3 regions of the Rhizobium viscosum genome follow, and region 2 is predicted to be linked to each of the others. Evidence: predicted binding sites of a transcription regulator. Region 2 holds the regulator's gene; each other region holds the start of a gene.
What was found. Region 2 encodes LexA, which represses DNA repair genes until DNA is damaged. Its sites were predicted from a motif close to TGTTCNNNNTGTGTTCNG; they were not measured.

Region 1 (3,444 bases), 1.9 Mb from region 2:
GGTAATATCGAGGAACAACCCGTCCTTGCCGTCGAGCGCCACCATCGGCGTATAACGGTCGCACCAATCTGCAATCGCCTCCAGAAGCCGGCGGTCGGCCGCAGGATCCTCCTCCACGACATGGAGCGCCGGATACATGGCGCGCGCCTCGGCAACGCCCTGCTCCTTCCGCAATCCCAGCTTCTCGGCGAATTCATCCAGCGCCGTCAGCCGCATGGCATTGTTGAGCTTGCCGGAACAGACGAGGGGAGCCGCTTCAGGACGCCCTTTCGAACGCCAGGACAGACCCCATCGCCTGCGGGCGATGCGGTCCGTTGGCAGATGCGGAAAGCTGAGCGACAGAATGCGCTGACTGTTCGCCTGGAGGACGAGCGAAGCTTGGTTCGTTGACGGGGAGAAATTCGCGTTCATGGGGATTCCACTCCAGAAGAAAGGAGAGCGGGGCCGGATTGCGGCTCTTCTCCAGCGTGAGACGGAAAATTGGATTGCCGATGCTGCCGGAAAGCCTTGATCCATCCGGCAGCGGCCGCAGATCCGACGGCGCCGGCTCGACATGCAGGCGGAAGGCAGCGCTGCTCGCTTCCTCCTCTCCCGCCTGGCGGACGAGAAAGAGCGGACGGTGCACCGCGCGTGCCCTCAGACTGAGCCGGCGGCTTTCGGTCAGACCGAAATGCAGGGGATTGCCGCGCACTTCGAAAACGACGGCCGAGAAGGCAGCACTTTCGATGGCCGCTTCCGCCAGCCAGAGCGCATCTTCCAGTTTGCGCGGCGCGGCATGGAAAAACCTTTCCGGCTTCAGCCCGAAATCCTTCAGCCCCGGAGCATAAGGGCGACCCGCCTCCAGTGAGCCGACGGCATCACCGATCCAGAGCAGCGGCAGCAGCCTGCCGGTATCCTCCTCCTGCTTCTGCAGTCGCGCCGCAATGGCCATCGCCAGACCGCTTGCCGCCCCTGCATCACCGGACCTCGCCGCGCGGAATTCGGTAATCGCATCGAGCTGAAGACCGCCTTCCAAGGCGTCATCGAACGGTTCCACACCGAAAGGCAGGCGTGGCAGAATACGCTCCTGCCGCCTCTCACGTCCTTCCGCCAGGGCTTCCCGTTCCGCTGCGGCAAGCGCCGGCGCGGGTTTTCCCTCCAGTCGGGCAATGGTTTCGCGGAGCGCAAAAAGCCGCTCGCGCGCCAGGGCGGTCTGCGCCATGGCGTTCTCTCCATCCGTCTTGTTCCTGTTATGTTCTTATAGATTCCAGAGCTCTAATGAAGAGTCAATGATCATTTCATAAGAATTTATTCCTGCCTTTGATTCCACACTCGAAAATCGGCGATAAAGGCTCTATATGGGCCGACAAAGGAAGGAATACTTATGGCCCGCATAGACCAGAGCGATGATTGGCAGGACCGCCATGCGCCGACGATCAGCACCTTCGAGTCGCTGGCAATGGAGGCCTACAGTCATCTGCCGGACGAATTTCGCAAGCTGACGACCAATCTGACCATCGAAATCGAAGACTTCCCCGACGACGAAGTTTTCGAAGATATGGCGCTTGAAACACCCTTTGACCTGCTCGGCCTTTTCGAGGGCCGCGGCATCTCGGAGCGCTTTACCGTGGAAACAGGCGAGATGCCGAACCGCATCCGCCTCTATCGCCGTCCGATCCTCGATTACTGGGCCGAAAACGACGAAACGCTGGGCGACATCATCACCCATGTGCTGATCCATGAGATCGGCCACCACTTCGGCCTCAGCGACGATGACATGGAGCGCATCGAGGCGAGCGCCGAAGAAGCGGCCGAACGCTGACCTTATTGCTCGGACAGCTTCATGTCCGGGTGATAATCCTTGCCCTCGACGTCCTTGACGACGGCCTGGCCGCATTGCATCTGGCCGGTCGCAGCGTTGAAGGCGTAGGTGGGCGAGCCGGACAGCGACCAGCCCTTGTTCAGCACTGCTGTGACCTTGTGGCAGAAGGAAGCGTCGTCGGGACCGGTCAGGAAGCGGTAGAGTTTCATCAGGCGGGCTTTCTTGCAGAAATCAGGTGCGCTTTATGGACCAGAGCTTCGGCCTGGACAAGATGCAGCCGCTCGATCATCCGCCCGTTCGCATTGATGACGTTAAGCCCCTCGGTCGCCGGATCGGCGAAGGCGGCAATGATGGCCTCCGCCTCCGCGATCTCCTCCTCACTTGGTCCGAAATGCGTGTTGGCGGCTGCAATCTGCGCCGGGTGGATCAGCATCTTGCCGGCAAAGCCCATGGCACGGCCCTGCCCGCATTCGGCATCGAAGCCTTCGCCATCCCGGAAATCGTTGAACACGCTGTCGAGCGCATCAAGCCCGTAAGCCTTCACTGCCAGAATGACCTGCATCAGCCAGGGCACGAGATAGGTCCGCCCCGGCTGCGGCAAGACGCCCGTTTCCTTGCGCAGGTCGTTGAGGCCGACGACCAGGCAATCGAGCCGCGATCCCGGCGTGCGGCCGGATTCGGCGATTGCTGCGGCATTCAACACACCACGCGGCGTCTCGATCATCGCCCAGATGCGCAACTCCTCCGGCGCATAGGCCTCGGCAAGCAGATCGCTGATGGCCATGACGTCCTGCGGTTCGTCCACCTTCGGCAGGAGAACAGCATCGGGCGATAATGCCTTTATCAGCTCCAGATCCGCCAGTCCGAATCCGGATGACAAAGAATTGATACGAATGATCCTTTCCTTGTCCTCAACCGGCGGCCCGGCAAAAAAGGCCTTCAGATTGTCGCGCGCTTCCACCTTCTTTTCGGGTGCGACGGAATCCTCCAGATCGAGAATAACCGCATCGCAATCAAGGGAATGAGTCTTTTCAAGCGCACGCACATTGATGGCAGGCACGCTCAGCACCGAGCGGCGCAGACGCAGGGAACGAAGAGGTGGTGTTCGGCTCATGGACCATTAGTGCCAAGCTTCGTAAGGTCCGGCAAGACAACAAAAAGCCATGCTTATCTTGCAGAGAGGAAAAAGAAGGACCACATTCCTTTCCGTAGAAAGGTCTCTAACCAATGCAGAACATTCGCTCCATCTTCTTCATGCTTGCCGGCGCCACCGTTTTCGTGGCCATGCTGCTTCTCACCTTCTCGGTCACGCTCGCCGTTGGCGGCATCCTGACCGTGCTCATGGTCGGCCGCGCCCTTTCGATGAAGATGAAGCCCGCTCCCGTCCGCGCCCGCGCCGATGGCAAGCGCGAGATGCGCATCTGGAACGACGGCCGCGGCACGATCATCGATCTCTGATAACTTTTCGCTGAAATTTCTGACCGACATTGTCGGCTCACGTTCCCATGCTACGTCCTTGAAGCAGCCAGGCACTCAGCTGGCACTTTAAAAACGAATGGAGGACGAGCATGGATGCGACAGAGAGCAACCAGACCAAGATGCCGCCGGTCAAGAACGGCCTGCTTCCCTATCTGACGGTCGAT
Region 2 (3,444 bases):
CGGAGTTGGTAGTAGAGCTCATGATGTTTCCTCAAAGGCGAAGAGCACGCCCTGGCCGGGCGCAGGCTTCACCAGAATACGGTTGCCCTTGCGTGTATAGGTCACCCCGTTAGCAGCCAAATGCGCTTCTGTCACGGCCAGATCGCCGACAGCAAAGCGGATCGCCCGACCGCGCAGACCACGATCGGTATCCGACGTGGCAAGATCGAAATAAGCCTCCAGCCCTTCCGGGGTCATCAGGCTGATCTTTGCGTTTCCGGTGGACACATCCAACCCGAAACTCGTGACATCAGCAGAAGCGGCTTTTGCCATCGAGCAAACGAACTCGCCGAAAGCTGTCGGCTCGGGGGCCGCGAGCACGATCTCTGCAATGCCTGTGACACCATTGGCATGGGCCTCCAGCGTATTCCGGTTGGCAGGGAGAGGATTGATGCGCTCGACAGCGAAGAGAAAGAAATCCGGTGCCCGGAGGTCGCCAGCGAAGGCGAGCCGGAAGCCGGCAATATTCTCCGTGCCATCCGGCATTTTCACCGGGCGCTCGAACTGCAACACAGAACCGGCACTCACACTGTCTTTCACGAATCGAGCATGTTCGTGCTTTGCATCCGCCGTCGCGAAGGCAATCGCAGACAGTCCTTCGCTACCGCACCGGAAACGAAAAGCCTGATTGCGGGCGGTGAAGACATTGCCTTCGCGCGCTGTCTCCTCGCTCACTTCGACGCTCGCAACGCCTAGCGGCTCCAGATAGGTTTTGTCGGCGAAGAAAACGCAGGCATTTTCCGTCCCGAAGGGATGGCGGGCATCCGGCGCGACGGTGAAACCAAGTTTGCCCAGTCTTTCGCGGGCAAGGTCGATATCGGTAACCGGCAAAACGAGATGATCGATCGGAAGCGTGACTTGGCTCATTAGGTCCCCTCCAGCAGTCACAAGGAGATGTGCTTCAGCAGGCGTTGCGAGACAAGGCCGGGAAGGCTTGGGGCCGAGAAAAATAAAATTCTCATCAGAATGAACAGAAGTTTTACGAAAATTTAGCTACTTGCGGAACACATATGGAACATATAGTGTCCGTTCTGGATTTGTTTCAAGACTGGGGTTACACGCCATGCTCACGCGCAAACAACAGGAACTCCTTCTTTTCATTCACGAAAGGATGAAGGAGTCAGGCGTTCCGCCGTCTTTCGACGAGATGAAGGATGCGCTGGATCTGGCCTCGAAATCCGGCATTCATCGGCTGATCACGGCGCTCGAAGAACGCGGCTTCATTCGCCGGCTTCCGAACCGGGCACGTGCGCTCGAAGTCATCAAACTGCCGGAAGCTTATAGCCCGAGCCTGCAGCCACGGCGTGGCTTTTCGCCGAGCGTCATCGAAGGCAGCCTTGGCAAGCCCCAGCCAGTAGCACCTCCCGCCTCGGCAAAGCCAGCACCTGCTGCAGACAACGGCAATTCGGTTTCCGTTCCTGTCATGGGCCGCATTGCCGCCGGTGTGCCGATCTCGGCAATCCAGAACAATACGCATGACATTACCGTTCCCACCGATATGCTCGGCTCCGGCGAACATTATGCGCTCGAAGTTCGCGGCGACTCGATGATCGAAGCCGGCATCTTCGATGGCGATACCGTCATCATCCGCAATGGCAGCACGGCTAACCCGGGCGATATCGTCGTCGCGCTCGTGGATGACGAGGAAGCAACGCTCAAGCGCTTCCGCCGCAAGGGCGCATCGATTGCGCTCGAGGCAGCAAACCCTGCCTATGAAACACGTATCTTCCCGCCGGATCGCGTCAAGGTTCAGGGAAAACTCGTCGGCCTCATTCGCCGCTATCACTGACCGGTGACTGGCCTGCGTCTGTGAATGTATCACTGCGCCAGTCATAGGCGCGGTGGCGTATCCAGGGTCTCTGCAATGGACCGAATGAGGTTACGACATCGATTCCCTTAGCGGTGAATCGAAGTTCGACAGAACCTGTCTTGCGCAGCGTCTCGCCGGTAAAGAGCAGCGCGCCGGAACGGCAACGGTCGAAGTGCAATCGGACGGGTGTCACGACGATATCAGCCGTATCGCAGGCTGGTCCGAGATAGGCAGCATCGTCGATGACGATCAGCCTCTTTCCATTGCCGAGCAAGGTGGTGCACCAGGCGCCCTTCAGGCAGGAGAAGCGTGACGCCGGGTTGATGGCGACTGCCTGTCTCATTGTCTCTCTGGCTTCATTCTGCTGATCGGGTGACAGTCGCAGTCTTTTGCCATCAGCCGCAGTCAGCGCACTTGCAGCTTGGAGCATAACCGGCTTCTGATGCTCTTCGATGGCAAGTGCCCTTTGCCATTGTTGGAAGATGAAGGCGGGCGGCTTTTCACGGTTCGAAGCCATCACCTCTCCATCGATTATAGCGACCAGGCTGCCATCTTCGGAGATGGTGATGTCGGGTATCGCCTCTGACGGAAACAGTACAACAGCGATCGTCGAGACCGCGACAATCGCCGTTCCCATGTGCCGTAGCCGGGTCCTGAGGAGGGTCAGCAGCAGAAAGCCAAGGACGGCTGTTGGAAAATACCAGCCGGGCAAACGGCCCACATCTATATTACCGCCCCAAGTCGATACCGTCTTTGCGATGACGATTACGAGATCGAGCCCGAAGCCTGCCACCTGCCATGCCCAGCCGTCCAGGCCAAAGGGCATCAGCAACATGGCAATCATGCCGAATGGCATGACGACAAACGTAATGACAGGCATCGCCGCGAGATTTGCCGGCAAGCCATAGGCCGTCAGCCGGTGGAAATGCTCGATCGAAAACAGTGCCGTCGAAAAGCCACCGATCAGCGACGTCAGGAAAACGCCACCAAAGAAGCCACCGACCACGAAGAAGGGTTTCATGATCGGAAGTTTGGCGAAGGCATTCTCCCGCATCGGTCGCCCCTTCCAGAGGTCGTATCCGGCGACCAGGGCAAGTGTTGCGGCGAAAGACATCTGAAAGCTTGGTCCGAGCACTTCCGATGGCGAGACCGCGAGGATCACGAGAGCGGACAGGGCGACGTTTCTGAGACTGATCGACGGCCGATCGAAGAAGACGGCAACCAGCATGATCGCCATCATGATGAAGGCGCGTTCCGCGGAGACGGCAAAACCCGAGATCAGATAGTAAGCAGTTACCGCTGCGAGTGCGCCGGCAGCCGCAATCTTCTTGGTCGGCCACGCATGTGCAATGCCTGGGAACAGGCTGAGGATGACGCGCAGACCGACGAAGAAGATACCGGCGGAGAGCGCCATGTTGAGGCCGGAGATCGCGATGATGTGGGCAAGACCGGATTGGCGCAGCGCTTCTGTCGTCTCATCCGAAATCGCCCGTCTCTCGTCGGTGACAAGCGAAGCGGCAAAGGCTCCGGTGTCGCCGGGCAAGGTGGTGCGGATCCGATCGCCGATGCCGCTTCTCAGCCGGTAGAGCCACTCC
Region 3 (3,444 bases), 1.2 Mb from region 2:
AGGGAATGCAGCCGTCGATGACGTTCAGCATGAAGACCTTGGTCCATTCCTGCCCCTTGGCCGAATGGATGGTCGAGAGGATGAGGTAGTCCTCGTCGAGCAGCGGCACGCCCGCCTGATCCGAGGTTGCATCCGGCGGATCGAGCGTAAGCTCGGTCAGAAAGCGCTCGCGAGAAGCATAACCGCCGGCGATTTGTTCGAGCTGGATGAGATCGGCAAGCCGGGCACTCGCATCCTCGTACAGCCGTTCCAGATGCGGCTCATACCATTGCCGCACCAGTTCGATCTCTGCGGGCCAGCCGGCCTTGCCGGTCTTCAGCTCCTGCATGGTCGAAACGAAGGAGGTCCAGTCGTCGCCCGAGCGCGGCGGCGCAGGCATGGCGGCGAGCGCCGTAACCGGGCTCGGGTCCTCAGCCATATGGTCCAGCACCTTCTGCGCCGTAGAAGGCCCGACCCCCGGAAGGATCTGCATCAGCCGGAAGCCCGCCACCCGGTCGCGCGGGTTCTGGGCAAAACGCAGTGCCGCCAGCATGTCCTTCACATGCGCGCTGTCGAGGAACTTCAGGCCGCCGAACTTCACGAAGGGAATGTTGCGGCGGGTCAGCTCCACTTCCAGCGGGCCGCTGTGATGCGAGGCCCGGAAGAGCACGGCCTGGCTTTTCAGCTTCACGCCCTCCTCGCGATTGTCGAGGACCTTGTCGGCCACATAGCGCGCCTGATCGTTCTCGTCGCGCACCGTCACCAGCCGTGGCCGTTCCGGCGATTCCCGCTCCGTCCAGAGGTTCTTGGTGAAACGCTCGGAAGCAAGGTCGATCACCGCGTTGGCGGCGGCAAGGATCGGCTGCGTCGAACGGTAGTTGCGGTCGAGCGTGACGATATTGGCGGCCGGGCTGAAGGAGGCCGGAAAATCGAGAATATTGCGCACCGTTGCCGCGCGGAAGGAATAGATCGACTGTGCATCGTCGCCGACGACGGTCAGGCCCTGGCCGGTCGGTTTCAACGCAAGCAGGATCGAGGACTGCAGCTTGTTGGTGTCCTGATACTCGTCGACAAGCACATGGTCGAAGCGGCTGCCGATATCCTCGGCAATCATGGGCTCGGCCACCATCTGTGCCCAGTAGAGCAGCAGGTCGTCGTAATCGAGCACATTCTGGCTCTGCTTGGCCTCGACATAACATGCGAAAAGCTCGCGAAGCTGCTTTTCCCAGGTTGCGCACCAGGGAAAGGCGTCGCGCAGCACCAGCGGCAGTTCCGCCTCCGAATTCACCGCCCGCGAATAGATCGCGAGGCAGGTACCCTTCGTCGGAAACCGGCTCTCCGTCTTGGAGAAGCCGAGCTCGTGGCGCACGAGGTTCATCAGGTCGGCGCTGTCTTCCCGGTCATGAATGGAGAAGGCTGGGTCGAGGCCGATCTGTTCGGCATAGTCGCGCAAGAGGCGCGCGCCGATGCCGTGGAAAGTGCCGCTCCAGGCGAGCGCATCGGCCATGATGCCGGAATTCTTGCCGAGAACCTCGCCGCAGATACGCTCGACGCGCCGGCCCATTTCGGCCGCCGCCCGGCGCGAAAAGGTCATCAGCAGGATACGGCGCGGATCGGCGCCCTTGAGAATGAGATGCGCGACGCGATGGGCAAGCGTATTCGTCTTGCCTGAACCGGCGCCGGCGATGACCAGCAGCGGCCCGGCCACATGGCTGCCGTCTGTGAGTGTGCCGTGCTCCACGGCCATGCGTTGCTGGGGATTGAGTCTTTCGAGATACATCCAGCCGTCCGGTTGGGCTCCGCGGGAGAATCAGCGCCTGCGAATAAAATCAGATGTTCCTTGGATGTTCTCGATTGGCGCCGCTGTCAAGCACGCGCGGGCTGCCCATGCACTATTACGGGAAGTCCGGCACGATCCGGCGCCGCACCAGCTTCAGGCTGCGGTCGGGCTGGAGGATATATGTTTCGTAGACGCGCTGGCCCTGCTGATCGTAGAAGGCATTGTGGACGGCGCTGCCGATCGGCGATTTCGTCAGCTTCGTGCGCGGCTGCCCGCCATAGGTGATGCTGCCGGGAATGGGCTCCAGCGCAGGCGCGTCCGCGGTGGAACAGCCGGCCAGTAAGGGTGCAGCCAAAAGGGTCGTAGCGAGAAAGGCAGGCACCAGCGCTTTCATCATTATCTTCCTCGGCCGCAATTACATGGGACTTCTGCCGATGCTCCGGTAGGGACCGGAGTATCGGGGCACCATCATCACGGCGACTATGCATCCAGCCGGCTGCCTATGGCAACAAACGTCGTCTTCCTGCGTTAGATCTCTATTAGGTAATGTCAGGAACGGTCATGGTGCTGCACGGCTCGCCACCCCACGAGGAAGCCTGGAAGGAGGGCTACAACACGGCCGCTATGCGCACGTCCGTGGAAAGCGCCCTGCATGCCGCGGCCGATCTCGATGCGACCGAAATCATCGTCTCCACCATAGGCCCCTCCATCGTTCTCGAAGGTTTCGTGAGCCGATGGGGTGATAGTGAGCGGGCTCTGGCAATCGCCGAGGACATTGTCGGAAGCGGTTACGTGCATTGCCGCCTGCTGGTGAGATAAATCGCGATCCGCAGCAGGAATTTCCAAGGAACCAACTCCCTGTCCCGCGTGTTGAAAAGCTGATTTCAATTCTGGAGACAATAATGCAAACGCTTATACGCCTGTGGGCCGCGGCCCTGCTCCTGGGGTGCGGCGCCTTTACCGGCTCCGCCTATGCCTCACTCGAAACCGATATGAATTATTCGGCACTGCCGAAAGACGAAATAGCGTTGAACGAATATACCAGCGCCACCATCTGCGAGCCCGCCGAACCGCATTACCTGCCGTCCTTCATCCGTGCCGCAGATGGCACAATCATAGGTGTGGGATATATTCAGGTGGAGGATGAGAATACTTCGGGTTGCTGATAAAATATTCGAAGTTTCTTCCGGACGAGGCTCGTCTGCAGTCTCCCGTAGTGGGTGACGAGCCTCTAGCCATCATCATGATGGCTGACGTCGTTCTATTGATGAACAGTTGAATGGCGCAATGTCTTTCGAGACAAAGCCCTGCGCGAGTTCCGAGCAGGGTTAAGTGAAAATTAAGCATTGCTTCGTTTCGGAACGGATCGGACTTTCATTGTCCGATATCGCGGCCGAAAGCTTAATGCACTTTAAGCTTTGCTTCCTCTGCCGCCGCCATAAACTCCGCGCGGGCCTCTTCGACGGTCTTTCTTCCATCGAGGGCGGCGCGGCAGGCGCTGCGTGCCTTGAGATATTTCAATCCGCGTACAGCAGGCCAATGTTCGGCAAGGCATGCCAAGGCATCGAACGGTCCGTTAACCGTACGTGCTCCTGCGCCTTCGAAACCTACCTTGATCGGACTATTCCATCGTTCAGTTGCCATCGACGCTCCTCCAGCATGTCCCGATAGAAACATTGAATGAA

Region 1: a site for LexA is predicted at 1,222-1,239, ahead of H4W29_RS34310 (ImuA family protein). Genes of this name have one in related genera too.
Region 3: a site for LexA is predicted at 1,814-1,831, ahead of H4W29_RS06530 (ATP-dependent helicase). Genes of this name have one in related genera too.

What each region holds. Positions count from the first base shown of each region.
Region 1 covers NZ_JADBEC010000001.1:1,949,624-1,953,067, reverse strand. Annotated here, with positions in the region: gene H4W29_RS09735 (Y-family DNA polymerase) at 1-285, opposite strand, end outside; gene H4W29_RS34310 (ImuA family protein) at 257-1,201, opposite strand; gene H4W29_RS09730 (metallopeptidase family protein) at 1,364-1,801, shown strand; gene H4W29_RS09725 (DUF1737 domain-containing protein) at 1,804-2,010, opposite strand; gene H4W29_RS09720 (HpcH/HpaI aldolase/citrate lyase family protein) at 2,010-2,915, opposite strand; gene H4W29_RS09715 (hypothetical protein) at 3,029-3,259, shown strand; gene H4W29_RS09710 (VOC family protein) at 3,370-3,444, shown strand, end outside.
Region 2 covers NZ_JADBEC010000001.1:80,331-83,774, forward strand. Annotated here, with positions in the region: gene kdsA (3-deoxy-8-phosphooctulonate synthase) at 1-22, opposite strand, end outside; gene H4W29_RS00380 (VOC family protein) at 19-906, opposite strand; gene lexA (transcriptional repressor LexA) at 1,103-1,828, shown strand; gene H4W29_RS00390 (ComEC/Rec2 family competence protein) at 1,809-3,444, opposite strand, start outside.
Region 3 covers NZ_JADBEC010000001.1:1,292,292-1,295,735, reverse strand. Annotated here, with positions in the region: gene H4W29_RS06530 (ATP-dependent helicase) at 1-1,759, opposite strand, end outside; gene H4W29_RS06525 (hypothetical protein) at 1,875-2,153, opposite strand; gene H4W29_RS06520 (BON domain-containing protein) at 2,321-2,578, shown strand; gene H4W29_RS06515 (hypothetical protein) at 2,662-2,925, shown strand; gene H4W29_RS06510 (DUF982 domain-containing protein) at 3,161-3,403, opposite strand.